2 regions of the Chungangia koreensis genome follow, and region 1 is predicted to be linked to the other one. Evidence: a T-box and tRNA genes for the amino acid it is inferred to sense, from the RefSeq annotation. Region 1 holds a T-box; the other holds one or more tRNA genes.

The links. A T-box is a leader RNA that pairs with one kind of tRNA and senses whether it is charged. The one in region 1 lies ahead of serS (serine--tRNA ligase), so its partner is inferred to be a tRNA-Ser.
Region 2: it encodes a tRNA-Ser, which carries the amino acid that the T-box ahead of serS (serine--tRNA ligase) is inferred to sense. The anticodon was not compared.

What each region holds. Positions count from the first base shown of each region.
Region 1 is NZ_JBHSEC010000010.1:5,628-13,673, reverse strand. It holds gene guaB (IMP dehydrogenase) at 1-310, shown strand, start outside; gene ACFOZY_RS07190 (serine hydrolase) at 442-1,788, shown strand; gene ACFOZY_RS07185 (M4 family metallopeptidase) at 2,020-3,669, shown strand; T-box leader at 3,727-3,939, shown strand; gene serS (serine--tRNA ligase) at 4,007-5,281, shown strand; gene tadA (tRNA adenosine(34) deaminase TadA) at 5,346-5,849, opposite strand; gene ACFOZY_RS07170 (glycosyl hydrolase family 18 protein) at 5,934-7,082, shown strand; gene ACFOZY_RS07165 (deoxynucleoside kinase) at 7,226-7,864, shown strand; gene ACFOZY_RS07160 (deoxynucleoside kinase) at 7,861-8,046, shown strand, end outside.
Region 2 is NZ_JBHSEC010000001.1:240,200-248,245, reverse strand. It holds gene ACFOZY_RS01550 (helix-turn-helix domain-containing protein) at 1-4, shown strand, start outside; gene ACFOZY_RS01545 (helix-turn-helix domain-containing protein) at 84-1,394, shown strand; gene ACFOZY_RS01540 (YfhD family protein) at 1,616-1,768, shown strand; gene ACFOZY_RS01535 (small, acid-soluble spore protein, H family) at 1,782-1,976, shown strand; gene ACFOZY_RS01530 (EcsC family protein) at 2,078-2,881, shown strand; gene ACFOZY_RS01525 (hypothetical protein) at 2,894-3,919, opposite strand; tRNA gene ACFOZY_RS01520 (tRNA-Ser) at 4,052-4,142, opposite strand; gene sigJ (RNA polymerase sigma factor SigJ) at 4,208-5,077, opposite strand; gene ACFOZY_RS01510 (NAD(P)/FAD-dependent oxidoreductase) at 5,089-6,255, opposite strand; gene ACFOZY_RS01505 (hypothetical protein) at 6,320-6,481, opposite strand; gene spx (transcriptional regulator Spx) at 6,574-6,972, opposite strand; gene ACFOZY_RS01495 (TetR/AcrR family transcriptional regulator) at 6,972-7,574, opposite strand; gene ACFOZY_RS01490 (nucleobase:cation symporter-2 family protein) at 7,774-8,046, opposite strand, start outside.

The DNA.
Region 1 (8,046 bases):
AGTATATCGTGGAATGGGTTCGATTTCCTCCATGGAGAAAGGTTCAAAAGACCGTTATTTCCAAGAGGATGCCAAGAAGTTGGTGCCTGAAGGAATTGAAGGACGTCTTCCTTACAAAGGGCCATTGGCGGATTCAATTTACCAATTGGTAGGTGGCATCCGATCTGGTATGGGTTATTGTGGGGCAAAGGATTTGTATCAACTGCGTGAAAATGCTCAATTTATCCGCATGACGGGTGCGGGACTCAGAGAGAGCCATCCGCATGACGTTCAAATTACGAAAGAAGCGCCAAACTATTCCATTTCATAATATATAGGAACTTAAGCACCTTTCCTGCGTCTTTACTAAGCAGAAAGGTGCTTTTTCAATATTAGGGTCCCCAGGCTGAAAATATGTGATAGAATAACCTTTGTGAGACTTAATAACCCGGAGGTAAGACATTGAATTCATTAAACAAAAAAGCATGGGCTAAACTCATGCTGTTACCTATATTATTCGTTGGATTATTAGTACAACCGTTGGAACCGAAAGCCGAAGAGGGAAGCTTAAATTTGAATGTTGCAGGAGCCATAATGATTGATGCAGATACTGGACAAATCCTGTATGAACAAAATGCTGATCAGCCATTGGGTGTTGCAAGTATGACAAAAATGATGACAGAGTACTTGTTATTCGAGGCGATTGAAGAAGGTACAATCTCTTGGGATCAAACGTACAATGTTACTGATTACACATATAAAATTTCTCAAGACCGCGCTTTGAGTAATGTTCCGTTACGTGCAGATGGAACCTACACAATCCGTGAATTATATGAGGCGATGGCTATTTATTCGGCAAACGCTGCAACTATTGCGATTGCTGAAACGATTGCTGGAACAGAAGCTCAATTCGTTGATATGATGAATAAAAAAGCCGATGAACTTGGCTTAACTGATTACTCCTTCGTAAACTCTACCGGATTGAATAATGAGGATCTTCAAGGAATGGAGCCAGTTGGCGGTCCAACAGACGAAAATGTCATGCCGGCGAAATCTGTAGCAAAACTGGCATACCACCTTTTAAAGGATTACCCAGAAGTACTGGAAACCTCAAGTATCCCGTCTAAAACATTTAGAGAAGGTACTTCCGATGCGATCGAGATGGATAACTGGAACTTCATGCTGCCTGGTTTTGTTTACGAATACCCTGGCGTAGATGGATTAAAAACAGGTACGACGAACTTCGCAGGCCATAACTTCACCGGTACCGCTGTCCGTAATGGGACACGCCTTATTACGGTTGTCATGAAAGCTACCGATGCCAAAGGAGTTGGCTCCTATAAGGCTCGTTTTGACGCAACACGTGCATTATTTGACTACGGTTTCAATCAGTTCACAAAAACCGAAATTGTCCCAGCAGGATTTACATTTAAAGATCAAGAAAGCATTCCTGTTATCAAAGGGAAAGAGGATACGGTTGGTATTGAAGTGAAGGAACCAATTGAAATGTTTGTAAAAAGTAGTGAGAAAGACTTATACGAACCGAAGCTGGTTCTAAACGATCAAATCGTAAAAGATGGAGAACTTGAAGCTGAAGTCAAAAAAGATACAGTTGTCGGACATGTTGAAATCACGAAAAAAGAAGGAACAAACTTCGGTTTCATAAATGAAAATGATACACAAACAGAAGTTGTGACTACTGAAACAGTTGAACGTGCAGGCTGGTTCTCCCTTATGTTCCAAGCAATTGGTAATTTCTTCGGAAATCTTTGGGACGGAACTAAAGGATTTGTCACCGGTTTATTTTAATATTTCACCCGCGGTCTTTATAGGACCGCGGGTTTTTTATATCCTCCTAAAGAAATCCATTTTTAAAAGTTAAACTCCTTCAAATTGATGAAAAATATGGAAAATATCTTACAGAACGTTCGTTCTATATGAATGAGTGAGATGAGATATAAATGAATCTTCCTCTCTATTTCCTGATTGTTTAGATTAGTTATACAATTTTGTTAATCTATCAAAAGGAGTGGAAATGAATTGAAGAAAAAGTGGACAACGATCGGATTAGCAACAACTTTAGCTTTATCGGCATTCATGCCGGTATCAGCTTCCAATGGAGGGACGAAGGAAGATATTCAATGGAATCGGACTTATCAAGTACCACAATTTATATCTGGTCAATTGACTGCCCCTTCCGAAAAAGCAGCAAAGGATGTTGTCTATAGTTATCTGAAAAACAAACAGTCAGTGTTTAAGTTTTCTGGAGAACCTTCTGTGAACTTTGTATTGAAGGAAGATAAGAAAGATGATCTCGGCTTTTCAGTATTAAAGTTCCAACAAGTATATAAAGGGGTACCGGTATTCGGCGGTGTCATTACGGCCCATGTCGATAAAGATGGTGTTTTGACGGCACTATCAGGAACTGCACTTCCTGAATTGGATAAGAAAGACGCGTTAAAGGGCCCATCTAAAGTAAACAAAAAGGATGCAGTTGAAGTTGCTGAGAAAGATTTGGTAAATGAACTTGGGTCTGCACCTGTTTACGAAAAGAATCCACAAAGTAAATTAGTGATTTATGCATTGGATACTGAACCACGATTTGCTTACGAAGTGACAATGGAATTCCTTGATCCTTCCCCAGGTAACTATGTGTACTTCGTAGATGCCATTACAGGTGATATCATTAATTCCTACAACAAAATGGCTACGGCGAAGCCAGGAACTGGCCAAGGGTTAACAGGAACGATTTCAACAGGAACAGGATATGGAGTTTTAGGTGATTCGAAATCCTTAACGACACTATACAATACAAGTGGCTATCACTTAGCTGATGCTACACGGGGCAACGGAATCCTAACATACGATGGGCAATCCCGTACGCGTATTCCTGGTAAGCTCTGGGTAGATGCAGATAATGTATTCCGTTCGTCTTACGACGCTGCCGCAGTAGATGCACATGTATATGCTGGACAAACATATGATTACTTTAAGCAAGTGTTCAACCGTGATAGTTTCGATGGAAACGGTGCGCAAATTGTTTCTACAGTTCACTACGGACGCAGTTACAATAATGCTGGTTGGACTGGCTCACAAATGATTTATGGAGATGGTGACGGAGTTAACTTTATTGAGTTCTCTGGTTCATTGGATGTAGTTGCACATGAATTGACTCATGCTGTCACTGATCGAACAGCAGAATTGATCTACCAAAATGAGTCTGGTGCAATTAATGAATCGATGTCTGATGTATTCGGTACATTAGTAGAGTTCTATTTCAATAATGATCCGGATTGGGATATGGGTGAAGATATTTATACTCCTGGAATTCAAGGGGATGCTCTTCGTTCCATGAGTGATCCAACGATTCAAGGAGATCCTGACCACTATTCGGTGCGCTACACAGGTACTGGAGATTACGGTGGTGTCCATATCAATAGTGGAATCATCAACAAAGCTGCTTATCTATTGGCGAACGGTGGATCTCACTACGGTGTAAGTGTAAGTGGAATCGGCAATGATAAATTAGGAAAGATTTTCTATCGCTCATTGACTCAATACTTGACACCTTCTTCTAACTTCAGCCATCTGCGTGCATCTGCAGTCCAATCTGCAACTGACCTATATGGCGCATCAAGTGCAGAAGTTGTTAGTGTAAAAGCCGCGTTCGATGCAGTTGGAGTCCGCTAATTATTTCTTGGACTTGCCAAAACCTGAATCCTATAGTAAAGTATGTGTAATTTCAAATCTGAAACGATGATGGGAAGCAGTAACAAGTACGTTTATTTTAGAGAGCCGGCGGTTGGTGCAAGCCGGTATAGACACTTGTGAATCCGTCCTGGAGTTGCATGGCTGAACGAATAGTAGGCTGATGCCGGTACTTTACCGTTATGGAACTAAGCGGATCGGAATTATTTCCGGTCAATCAGGGTGGCAACGCGGGTAGCTCTCGTCCCTTTCTCAAGGGGACGAGGGCTTTTTTGCGTCTGCCGACCATCATCGGAATCCATATTAGGAGGAATTGCATATGTTGGACATTAAATATGTGCGCGACCATTTTGAAGAAGTGAAGCAAAAACTCGCAAAACGCGGGGAGGATCTGACGGATTTCGACCAGTTCGAAGAGTTGGACAAGAAACGCCGTGAATTGATTTCAAAAACGGAAGTTCTGAAGGCGGAGCGGAATGACGCTTCCCAAAAAATTGCAGAAATGAAACGCAATAAAGAAAACGCAGATGAGGCCATCGCAAAAATGCGCCAAGTCGGGGATGATATCAAGAAGTATGATGAGGAATTGCGTGAAGTGGAAGAACGCTTGGAGTATATTATGATGCGCGTACCTAACATTCCGCATGAAAGTGTCCCTGTAGGTGATTCCGAGGATGATAATATTGAAATCCGTAATTGGGGCGAGAAAAAGGAATTCAACTTCGAACCAAAACCGCATTGGGATTTAGCAACTGATTTAAATATTTTAGATTTTGAACGAGCAGCAAAAGTAGCCGGTAGCCGTTTCGTCTTCTATCGTGGTTTAGGTGCGCGTTTAGAACGTGCGTTGATCAACTTCATGTTGGATTTACACATTGACGAGAATGGCTATGAGGAAATGCTTCCTCCATACTTAGTGAACCGTACGAGTTTAACGGGTACAGGGCAGCTTCCGAAATTTGAAGAAGATGCGTTTTTGATTGAGAAAGAGGATTATTTCCTCATTCCTACAGCAGAAGTGCCAGTGACGAACTTCTACCGTGATGAAATTTTAGATGGAAATATTTTGCCGCAAGCCTTTGCTGCTTACAGTGCAAGTTTCCGTTCTGAGGCAGGTTCCGCAGGACGTGATACACGTGGATTGATCCGTCAGCATCAGTTCAACAAGGTAGAGCTTGTACGTTTCGTGAAGCCGGAAGAATCTTATGATGAGCTGGAAAAATTGACGGGTCATGCGGAGAAAGTATTGCAGTTGCTCGGTCTTCCATACCGTGTAATGAGCATGTGCACAGCGGATTTAGGATTTACAGCAGCTAAGAAATACGATATTGAAGTGTGGATTCCTACACAAAATATGTATCGTGAAATTTCTTCTTGCAGTAACTTCGAGGATTTCCAAGCGCGCCGTGCGAATATCCGTTTCCGCCGTGAACAAGGTGCCAAACCTGAATTTGTCCACACATTGAATGGAAGCGGCTTGGCTGTTGGCCGTACAGTTACAGCTATCCTTGAAAACTATCAACAGGAAGACGGCTCTATTATTGTCCCTGAAGTACTACGTCCATATATGGGCGGGGTAGAAGTGATCCGTTAATTAATCAAAAAAGAATCTGCATGACTTCTCTAATTAGGAAGCCATGCAGATTTTCTTTTTGTTGTTATAGTTTTTGGTCTCTTTCCATTGCCTTCACCTGTTTCCGCTTTTCCCGAAGCTCGCGGAAGAATGTTGTCAGTAGCATGCCACATTCATCAGATAACACACCTTCTGCTACTTCGCACTCATGGTTCAAGCGCCTGTCATTTAATAGTTGATATAATGAATCCACCGCTCCAGCTTTCGGATCACGTGCCCCGTACACAACTCGTGGGATCCGAGATTGAAGAATGGCTCCGGAACACATGGGGCAAGGCTCAAGTGTTACATAGAGAGTCATATCCTCAAGTCTCCAGCTACCCACTTTTTGGCACGCCTCTTGAATCGCCATAAGTTCGGCATGGGTAACTGCATTCTGTGTCGTTTCCCTTAAATTATGTGCAGCTGCGATGACTTCATCGTTACAAACAATAACCGCACCAATTGGTACTTCACCGATTGCACCGGCTTTCTTAGCCTCTTCAATCGCCAACCTCATGAAATGCCGGTCTTTTTCAAATGCATCCATGTCAATCTCTCCTTGCAAACAGTGTAACACGTTTCAAAAACGATGGGCATACAATACAGCGATTGAGTAAAAGGAGGTACATGGGTGATTTATGTCGTAAAGTCGGGGGATAGTCTCTTCTCCATTGCACGGTCACATGGTACAAATGCTGCAACGTTGGCAGCCATCAATGAGCTGCAGGATCCAGACGTCTTAGTCGTAGGCCAGGCGCTAATTATTCCATCCACACCGGACCCGAATCGACCGGAAATCGTGGTGAACAGCTATGCGGAATGGTATACGGACTTGCCTTCAAAGAATCTATTGGAGGAAGCCCAAAGAAGAAGCATATTGTTGACATACTTAATGCCATTCGCTTATGACGTAAAGCGTGATGGTACACTGACACCCCTGAACTGGGGGGGGTTAGGCGAGATCGCAGTAGAGAATAATGCCATTCCAACGATTGTATTAACGAATCTGGAGGAAGGTGCATTTAGTGATACACTGGCTGAGAAGATCTTTGCCAGTGAAGAATTGCAGAATAAATTGATCGATGCGGCATTGGCCGAAGCTAAAACTCACAATGCAAAGGATATCCATTTTGACTTTGAGTATTTACGGGCTGAGGACCGTGAAGCCTATGTGGCATTTCTTAAGAAGGTGAAAGATCGGATTTCGCCAATGGGATTCACACTTTCTGCTGCGCTGCCACCGAAGTCGAGTGCCAATCAGCCTGGAAAGTGGTACGCTGGCCATGACTATAAAAAAATAGGTGAAGTCGTCGACTTTGTGGTCATCATGACGTATGAATGGGGTTATAGTGGAGGACCTCCAATGGCTGTTTCACCAATTGGACCAGTCCGAGAAGTGTTGGAGTATGCCATAACAGAAATTCCGCCAAAGAAGATATTAATGGGACAGAACTTGTACGGCTATGATTGGACGCTACCTTATGCTCCAGGAAATCCATATGCCAAAGCATTAAGCCCGCAGGGAGCATTAAATTTAGCAAGGGAGCGTAATGCAGCGATCCAGTACGATGAAAAAGCCCAAGCTCCATTCTTCAATTATTGGTTGGAAGGAAAAGAACATGTCGTCTGGTTCGAGGATGCGAGGTCCATCCAAGCAAAATTCAATCTGCTAAAGGAACTTGGCCTGTTGGGAATCAGCTATTGGCACTTGGCCTTTTCATTCCCGCAAAATTGGCAGCTGCTTTCAGAAATGTTTCACGTGAAAAAAGGCGGCGTATAAATTCAGGTAGCTTATTGTAACTTGATTGAGAACCTGTTGAAAACACCTTTCTCCTCGGAAGGTGTTTTTTTCCCTGTTTTTCGACAACTTGCTATGATAAAATGAAGTGCGCATTGATTCGAATTGAGAAGGGGGACCATCTGATGCCCGTTCCGTTTATAACAGTGGAAGGTCCGATCGGGGTCGGAAAAACGTCACTTTCTAAAGCGATTGCTGATACATATCAATTTCACTTGCTTAAAGAGATTGTAGACGAAAATCCATTTTTAAATAAATTTTACGAAAACATTGAAGAGTGGAGTTTCCAGACGGAAATGTTTTTTTTATGTAACCGGTATAAACAACTGAAAGACATAAAGCGTGACTATTTAGATTTGGACAAGCCGGTTGTGGCTGATTATCATATTTTCAAGAACCTCATTTTTGCACAACGTACGTTGCAGCAAGAGGAATTTGAAAAGTACAAGGGAATCTATCAGATTTTAACACATGATATGCCCGTCCCTAATATGGTCATCTACTTGAATGCAAGTCTGGATACACTAATGAAACGCATTGCATTGCGCGGAAGAGATTTCGAAAGAAATATGGACCCGGCGTATATGAAACAGCTCTCTGAAGACTATGAAGTGTTCATACAGCATTTTGAAGAAACACATCCAGAAATCCCGGTACTCCGTGTAAACGGAGATGACTTCGATTTCGTATTAAACGATGAAGACTTGAAATTGATTATTGGCCAAGTTGAGGCAACGTTACAAAAAAGGAGTTTGCACGCATGAATTTAAGAGAAAAATACGGAATTCCAAATAGTGCTGTCATTACGATTGCGGGCACTGTCGGTGTTGGGAAGTCCACAATGACAACAGCTTTGGCTAATGCATTAAATTTCAGGACTTCTTTTGAAAAAGTGGATACGAATCCATATTTGGACAAGTTCTATGATGACTTCGAAAAATGGAGT
Region 2 (8,046 bases), on a different contig from region 1:
ATAGTGATCAAAAAACCGGAAGAGCTGTCTTCCGGTTTTTAAACTGATTAACATATATGAGCGAGACGAGGCAGGTGAGAAGTATGAGCAGCATTGGTCAAATGATTCGCCAGGAACGGTTTAAACAAAAGATGAAGCAATCCACATTGGCAGAGGGCATATGTTCTGCTTCTCATTTGAGTAAAATCGAAAATGGAACCGCCATTCCGAGTGAGGAAGTTCTTCAACTTTTACTAAATAAGCTGGGAATTGAGATTAAAGAGCTATCACATCAAGATGAAAGTCGAATCATCTCATCGTTGCAAGCTGTTTACAAAGAAGGGATTTTAAAGAGAAATAAAGAAGAAATACGTGAATATTTACAGCAATTTGCCGAACATAAAATACACTTTCAAAACTTACATAACTTTTACACATACAATCTACTCATGTTCCGCCTATTCCTCATTTTGCAGGATCAAGATCAAGACCTATCTCCATTTATAGAGGCACTGCGGTCAGTCGAGGATCAGTTCGATCACCATCAGAAATTCATCTTCAATATTAATGTTGGACTATTTGAGTTTTTTGAGTACAAGTTTCACAGCAGTCTCCTGTCATTGGAAAAGAATTTGGAACTGACTAAAAAGGCATTGCTGGAAGACTGGGAACTTGCAGACTTCCATAGCATATTGGGTAATATCTATCACAAAAACGGTGAAAACTTCAGCTCCGTGAATTTTACGACAACCGCATTAGAGTATTATAAAAATCATTTATACTTTGAACGGGCAATGGATTGTTACATACTATTAGGCATCTCCTATAGAAATCTGAACCATTTCAAAAAGGCAAGAGAAAACTATTCACTTGCATTGAAACTTGCAGAAGATTTCAATCTGCCTTATTACAAAGGAATGTGTTATCACAACTTAGGAACCCTTTATTCCCTTGAAGGTAATTCTGAGAAAGCTTTAGAATATTTTCATATAAGCTTAGACTTGAAGAAAACAGAGCAACATCATGGAAAGGTTTTAGTGACAATTCATGCACTTATCGTGGAATATTCTAAGTTAGGTAATTCTATGTTAGTTTTGCGCTGGTGCCAAAAAGGCATCGATTATTTAAAGAATGAATTAACCCAAGACCGTTCAGCTTTACCGATTACGTATCACTACCATTTTTCTATTTACAAGGCGCTCCATACAAATAGACAGAACTTAGATCATTTGCTTAAAGAAGCAGTCAAACATTTTGAAAAAACTTTCGATCTGAGACACATTCAAAAATACTCAATACTACTTGGAGACCACTTATTCCATCAAAACAAATTCAAGTTAGCAGGAGAATTTTATCAAAAAGCGAATAATGTCATCTACAAACAAAGAAATGTGGAGAAATGGGAGGATTTGTAGATGAAAAGCTTTTTGTGTTTCCTTTTGTTAGTCACAATTATAGGTTCGAACGAAAATGAACTATTCACCTTTGGCGAGGACGATCCACCTGTTCCAACTGAAAATAAATCTGTAATATGAAGACTTAACCCGGAAATGGTTGCATTTCCGGGTTTTTGTTCCTGCATGTTTTTTCAATTCCAACTCATATTAAAAAGGAATACATGCAAAGGAGCGTAATTATGGGAAGAGATGATAGTAAAAGCAAGGGAACAAATAAGCAGTCATTGCCACAGACACCAAAAAATCAAAAAATCCCTCCCCAGGATATTGCTGCGGAGTTCTCAAAAGAATTAGCAGAATTGGATCCAAAAAGTCGCAAACGCAAAAAGTGAAGGGAGTTTTCCTATGCAATACGATCGTGCAAAGCAAATTGTCGCCTCACCTGATGAATTTGAAGTATCCTACAATGGTGTTTCTGTCTGGATTGACAAAATCCATGACGACGGTAAAACGGCAACAGTCCATTTACGCAAATCCTTGGAAGAACGGTCTGAGGTAGCGATTGGTGAATTAAAAGAAGAACCATTACCCCTACAATAATAGTCTCCCGCAGGTCAGTTTTCCTGCGGGATTATTATTTCATGAATCTTTTTCATACTATATTCGTTAATAAGGTATACAAAAGGAAAGAGGTTTGTGTAGTGATTGAAGATCGAAGATGGTTACTAGACGAATTACATAAAGTAGAAGACTGGGAAAAGGACCAAAGCGGATTATGGTTTTGGGAACGGCTCGGAAGATTGCCTTTTAAGCTGCTGGACCGTTTCACCCCAGCCTTTATTCAACATAAAATCGGATTGTTATTAGATGAATTAGGTCAGTATGTGCAGACAGGCGGCAGTTATCTGAGTTCAACGGTTAGAATACCCGCATACTTCCCGAATCATTTCGTCGAAACATTAGAGGACGTTCAAGGGTTGTCTGTCCAAACCATGGACGAGGCAGTTGATAAAATGACAAAAGGCCGGAGGAAAGTCGCAACAATCCAAGGGGCAAGTACTGGTTTCGGAGGAATCATTACTTCATCACTTGATATCCCGCTATTGTTAGGGCTGCAATTGAAAACACTTCAGGACATTGCCATCTGCTATGGATACGATCCTAAGGATAAGAAAGAACGCTTATTCATCATTAAGTGCTTACAATTTGTTTCATCGGATATCGTCGGAAAACAAGCCATCTTAAAACAGCTTTCGGCTTTCAAAGATGGAACTGTTGAAAAAAGAGAAGCAATGTCCGAATTACAGGGTTGGCGAGAAGTCGTTTTCTCCTATAGAGATAACTATGGTTGGCAGAAGCTCTTTCAAATGGTTCCAGTAGCAGGTCTTGTATTTGGAGCGTTCATTAACCGCTCCGCAATCAACGATATTGCGGAAGCCGGGCAGATGCTTTACCGTAAACGAAGAATTTTAGAACGTTTAAATATGAAAGAAGGAGAGGCATAAGCCTCTCCTTCTTCACTTCCAGCCCTTGCCCGTTAAAACCTCCGCAATTTCGCTTGTATCAAAATTCTTATGGTATCCTCCAACACTCTCCAAGTCGATATACCGCTTGCCGGTAATTCCATATGGCGAATCCTTTCGGAAATACGTTGGATAAAAACCATCCACGAAGAAAAAACGGCAATCCGTCGTCAAATCGAATCCATAATTCTGCTTTGCATCCTTAATGACTTTCATCAAGAGAAATTCCATCTGTTGAGAAAGTGTCCCCTCTAATATGGACGCTTTAATGAGACTATAGGTGATCCGGTTATAATCTATATCCGCTATACAAGTAATTTTGCCGATTCCTCTTACAGCCTTGTCCTTATAAAGACCGATGTACTTATGCGGCTGATAAGAATTCACCCGCCGGTCGTAATAGACATTAAAGCTCATATGCTGTTCGAATGAAGCCCCTGCAGGGACGACTCGTAACTTTGTCTCCATTGTCTTCACAAGTCCTGCAGTGGAACAGAAATCCTCATAGTCTTCCGTCATTGCTAAGAGATCTGTTTCATGATCAGCCACCATGGACTTCAAGAGATGGCACAGATCCTTGAATGTGACAGTAGCAAATTTAATTTCCTTTCGGTTCGCCGCGTTAAAATCAGAGATTTCATCCAAGACGATCTGTTTATAGGTCAAATCGATCGGTTCGGGGTTAATCCAGAGAAATAGCTGATGCTGCTCTTCACGGAAAGATGCGAAGTGATGACGGATATGACCAATCTGGTGCTGGCTATAAGGCTTCGTCTCAATCACAATCTTAAACGAGTCTTGGCTGATCGACCCGTCAAGGATTGCCCCGACGTGCTGGCTCTTGAACTTTAAGGACATATCAATCCCGCCATCAGTTTCGGCATTTTCGACTAACAAGTTGAGAAAGCGATTAAACCGCTCGGAATCATAATGATACAATCGCCTAAAGAGCATCATCGTATTCGTTAATACGAGCTCCTCCCTTTGGACGCTACGTGGAAAATAGTGAATATCGGACATCGTCTTCCCCCAATTCAGCCTCTCTTCCTACTACAGTATTACGGATGATTGTCCAATATTCTTTTGAAATGCCGATTTACAAGAAAAATAAAAGACCACCCAGAAAAATGGATGGTCGATTGCTAATATGTATGGCGGAGATGAGAGGATTTGAACCCCCGCGGCGCGTGAACGCCCTAGCTGATTTCGAGTCAGCCCCCTTCAGCCTCTTGGGTACATCTCCGTAAGACAAAAGATAGTATAACATTTTTTGTCTTTTTCTTCAATAGGATCCAAAAGGCTGCGGACTTACCGACTGAGATGATTCAACTTTTCAGGATTTCGGATGAAGTAAAAATTCTTCGCCATCCCTGATTCAATATGAACGAGTGCAACGGTCATAATTTCATCTTTAGACCATACAATTACACCAGTTTCGCCATTAAGTTCCGTTAATTCAAAGCGAATTTCCTCTTCTTTTTTAGATGCATTTTGGAAAATCCCCATGATGAATCGTAAAACAAAATCACGCGACACAATAGGTTTAAGCGCAGCAGACACTTTCCCGCCGCCGTCTGAAAGAAGAGTTACATCTTCGCTAAGGAGGGTAATGACCTGATCCATTTGTCCAAGCTCAAGTGCACCTAAAAACTGGTGAATCCACTCTACTGTAGGGGGGTTAGATTGCAGTTCCCCACGATCTGATAGCTCTATTTTTTCTTTTGTACGACTTAAAATCTTTCTGCAATTCACTTCGTTCTTCCCAACAATTTTAGCAATTTCAGCGTATTCAAATCCTAATGCTTCTCGAAGAACAAATACGGTCCTTTCCACTATAGTAAGCCGCTCAAGCAAGACTAACATCCCGTAGTTCAAAAGCTCCGACCGTTCGACTAATTCCTCCAGCTGATTCTTACCCGTTGGTAGAGGTTCAGGCAACCATGGACCAACATACTGTTCGCGTTTAACTTTTCCAGATTTCAATACATCGTAGCAACGGTTTACCGTCATTTTGCACAAATACGCTTTTGGCTCTTCGAGGTCCGTAATCGTGACGGTTGAAAGCTTTAAAAACACATCCTGCACCACGTCCTCGGCATCTGAAATCGAACCGGTCAATTGGTAGGAGATTGAAAAACATAATGATTTATAGGTTCTATATAGTTCTGCGATATCCATCCGTATTCCTCCTAATTGACAAAACTGGCAAGATTCCATGTGATTTTCCGTATGATCCAAGCTATTTTATTCTCGATAATCATCTCAACTCCGAAAACCTTTGCCGAGACAAGTGCATCACCTGTACCGAGACTGAAACAGAAGGTTTTCCGGATGGACTGATGTTTTGGCGCAGGATACCCTATCAGATCCAAGGCTATTATCTTTCCTAATCTATTTGCCTGACTAATGGCTTCTTTACATGTCATTCCGTCTGTTTTTCCGTTAGATGGATCTACAATGTTTGCACAGTCTCCGATACTATAAATCCCCTCGGAATCGATGATCCGATAGGACGGATCCGTCTTGAGTCTTCCATCTGATTCGAACGGCAGTCCAAGCGATTGAACAACAGGGTTCGGCTGTAGACCTACTGTCCAAACGGATGTTCCAATTGGAATCTTCTCGCCATTACTTAAGAGGAGCATTCCTCCCTCCTGCTTTAATGCGATTTTATCGTTCCTTAGTACAATCTGATTTCGATTCATTTTTTCAAGTAGTTTTTGTCTAAGTTTTTCCGTTCCGTCAGGAAGTAAGTTTTGTCGGGAATGAACAAGTTGTACTTGAACTTCTTCTGGGTCCACTCCCACCGTCTTAGCCATTGTTCTCATGAATTGATTTAACTCAAACGCCGTTTCAATCCCGCTGATCCCTCCTCCGACAACTGCCAATGTCAATAGCCTTCTTTTTTCATGAGATTCTAAAACAGTCGTTGCTCTCTGTATATTTCCCTCGATTACTCCATGAATCTGCCTTGCATTTTCTATATTTGATAGTGCAAAACCATCTCCATCGATGTTTCGAACCACACTCCCAATTGCCAACACTAATACATCATAGTCTAGGAGATGACTGGTTCCATACTGATCCCTATACTCCAAGCATTTCATAGAAGGATTTACAGAATGGATAGCCCCTCTTATGAACTCCGTTCCCAGAGGTAGAATGTCAGACCAAGGTACGGTTAGTTCACTCTCTCCTACAGCCGCCTTGAATAGCAGTACTTTACGGACGTGAGCCGGTTGGGGATCCAACAACACGAGACGGAAAGGGACCTTCTTCAATCTTTTTTGTATCGCTTTAACTGCATGAATTCCTGCGTGGCCTCCTCCAACTACTACAATTGTTTGACGTGTCACAATTCATCACTCCATTTTCTCGTTTACCCTTATAACGAGATTGGGCCATAATTTGTGACAACATCTACAATTTATTTTCATCACTGTCTACTCTTCCTTCTGTAATATCATCAAAAGGTGTGTAGTTATTTTCAGGCAATCGCTTCGTTCGGATTGCCCGAAATACAATCAGACTGACTAAACCTACAAATATAACCCCAACCAGTAACGAAAGCAGAAATTCCATGAGGTGCCTCCTTCCATAAAAGGATAAAAAATAGCCTCCAACATGTTGTATGTAGAAGACTATGTTTATACGGGAGTATTTAATTCGGGAGATTACATTTCTAACGCCAACATGCTTTGGAGTTCATTCGCACGGAAATAACGCGGCAAGAATTGACGGATTTCATCGTCATTGTATCCTATTTGCAGCCTGATTCCATCTACTAAAATTGGAAGACGCAACAAACCAGGATTCTCTTGGAGCATCTTGTAGAGCTCATTTAATGTCATTCCATCCATATCCACTTTCAATTTCTTGAAGCCTTTAGACTTTTTAGCGATGATTTCATCTGTTCCTTCAGCCGTTAAGCTTAAGATTTCGGTTAATTCTTCTTTCGTTAGAGGTTCAGACGAAACGTTTTTTTCAACATAGGGAATCTCATATTTTTCGAGCCATGCAATCGCTTTCCTGCAAGATCTGTTGCTTGTAGCAGTATACACTTTAATTGGCATTAGCCATCACTCTCCTCTAATTTATTCAGAATATCGGGCGGATAAATCATTCGACATATCAGTTTAGCGATCTCTTCGTAATGGATCGAGCCGCCTTCTTCCACTTTTTCCGTCAGATGTTCCAATAAGTTGATAATGCACCATGACACGGTATCCAAATCGATATCTTCCCACGTCATCCCTTCATCTCGAAGCTGTTCCAATTGTTTCAACATGTGATCCTGCAGCCTGTTCTTTGCAACTCGGATGATGTTTTCCAACTCCCGATCCTTCGAAATCAACTCTGGCAGCAATTTATAGAATCCGCTTGATATTAATGTTGAATAATGCTGCTGAAGACGGTTTGCCAAGTCTTCTTCCGGATCTCTATGGTCTGTCCAATTGACGACCGGAGGCATCATTTGCTCAATCCGTTCATCAATGATAGCTAACAGCAATTGGCGTTTATCTTCAAAATAACGATAAAAGGAACCGATTGAAACTCCTGCATGCGAGGCGATGTCCTTCGTTGTGGTATGGTCATACCCCTTTTCGGAGAATAGAATTTGCCCACTCTCGAATAAGGCATGTTTCTTATGTTGAGACCGGACCTGTTTTGGCACGGTCGGAAAATTTTTGATAAGGGAATTCTGTTGTTCATTCACATACGTTCACCTCGTTGACTACATTATAAATTAAACATGAACTCAAGTTCATGTTATTTACTCATTTATTACAAAATAGTAAGGGAACTTCGTTCAATAAATGGACAAAAAAAAGAGACGTACTTTTAAAGTACCCCTCTCGTCAGAAGTTTAAATGTTAAACTGCTTTTTGTTCTGGAACTGTTTGTACAGAATCAGTATTTCTCGCCGGCAACATATTAAATAGGATATTAAGTATGATTGCCGTGACACTTCCTGCTACAATTCCATTGCTTGTCAAAAGTTGAATCCCAGTCGGAAGTTGTGCAAAAAGACCTGGAACGACAGTGACACCAAGCCCCATTCCGACAGAGCATGCGATAATCATCGAGTTTTCAGGTTTTTCAGCAATAACTTTACTCAACATTTTAATGCCTTGTGTCGTCACCAT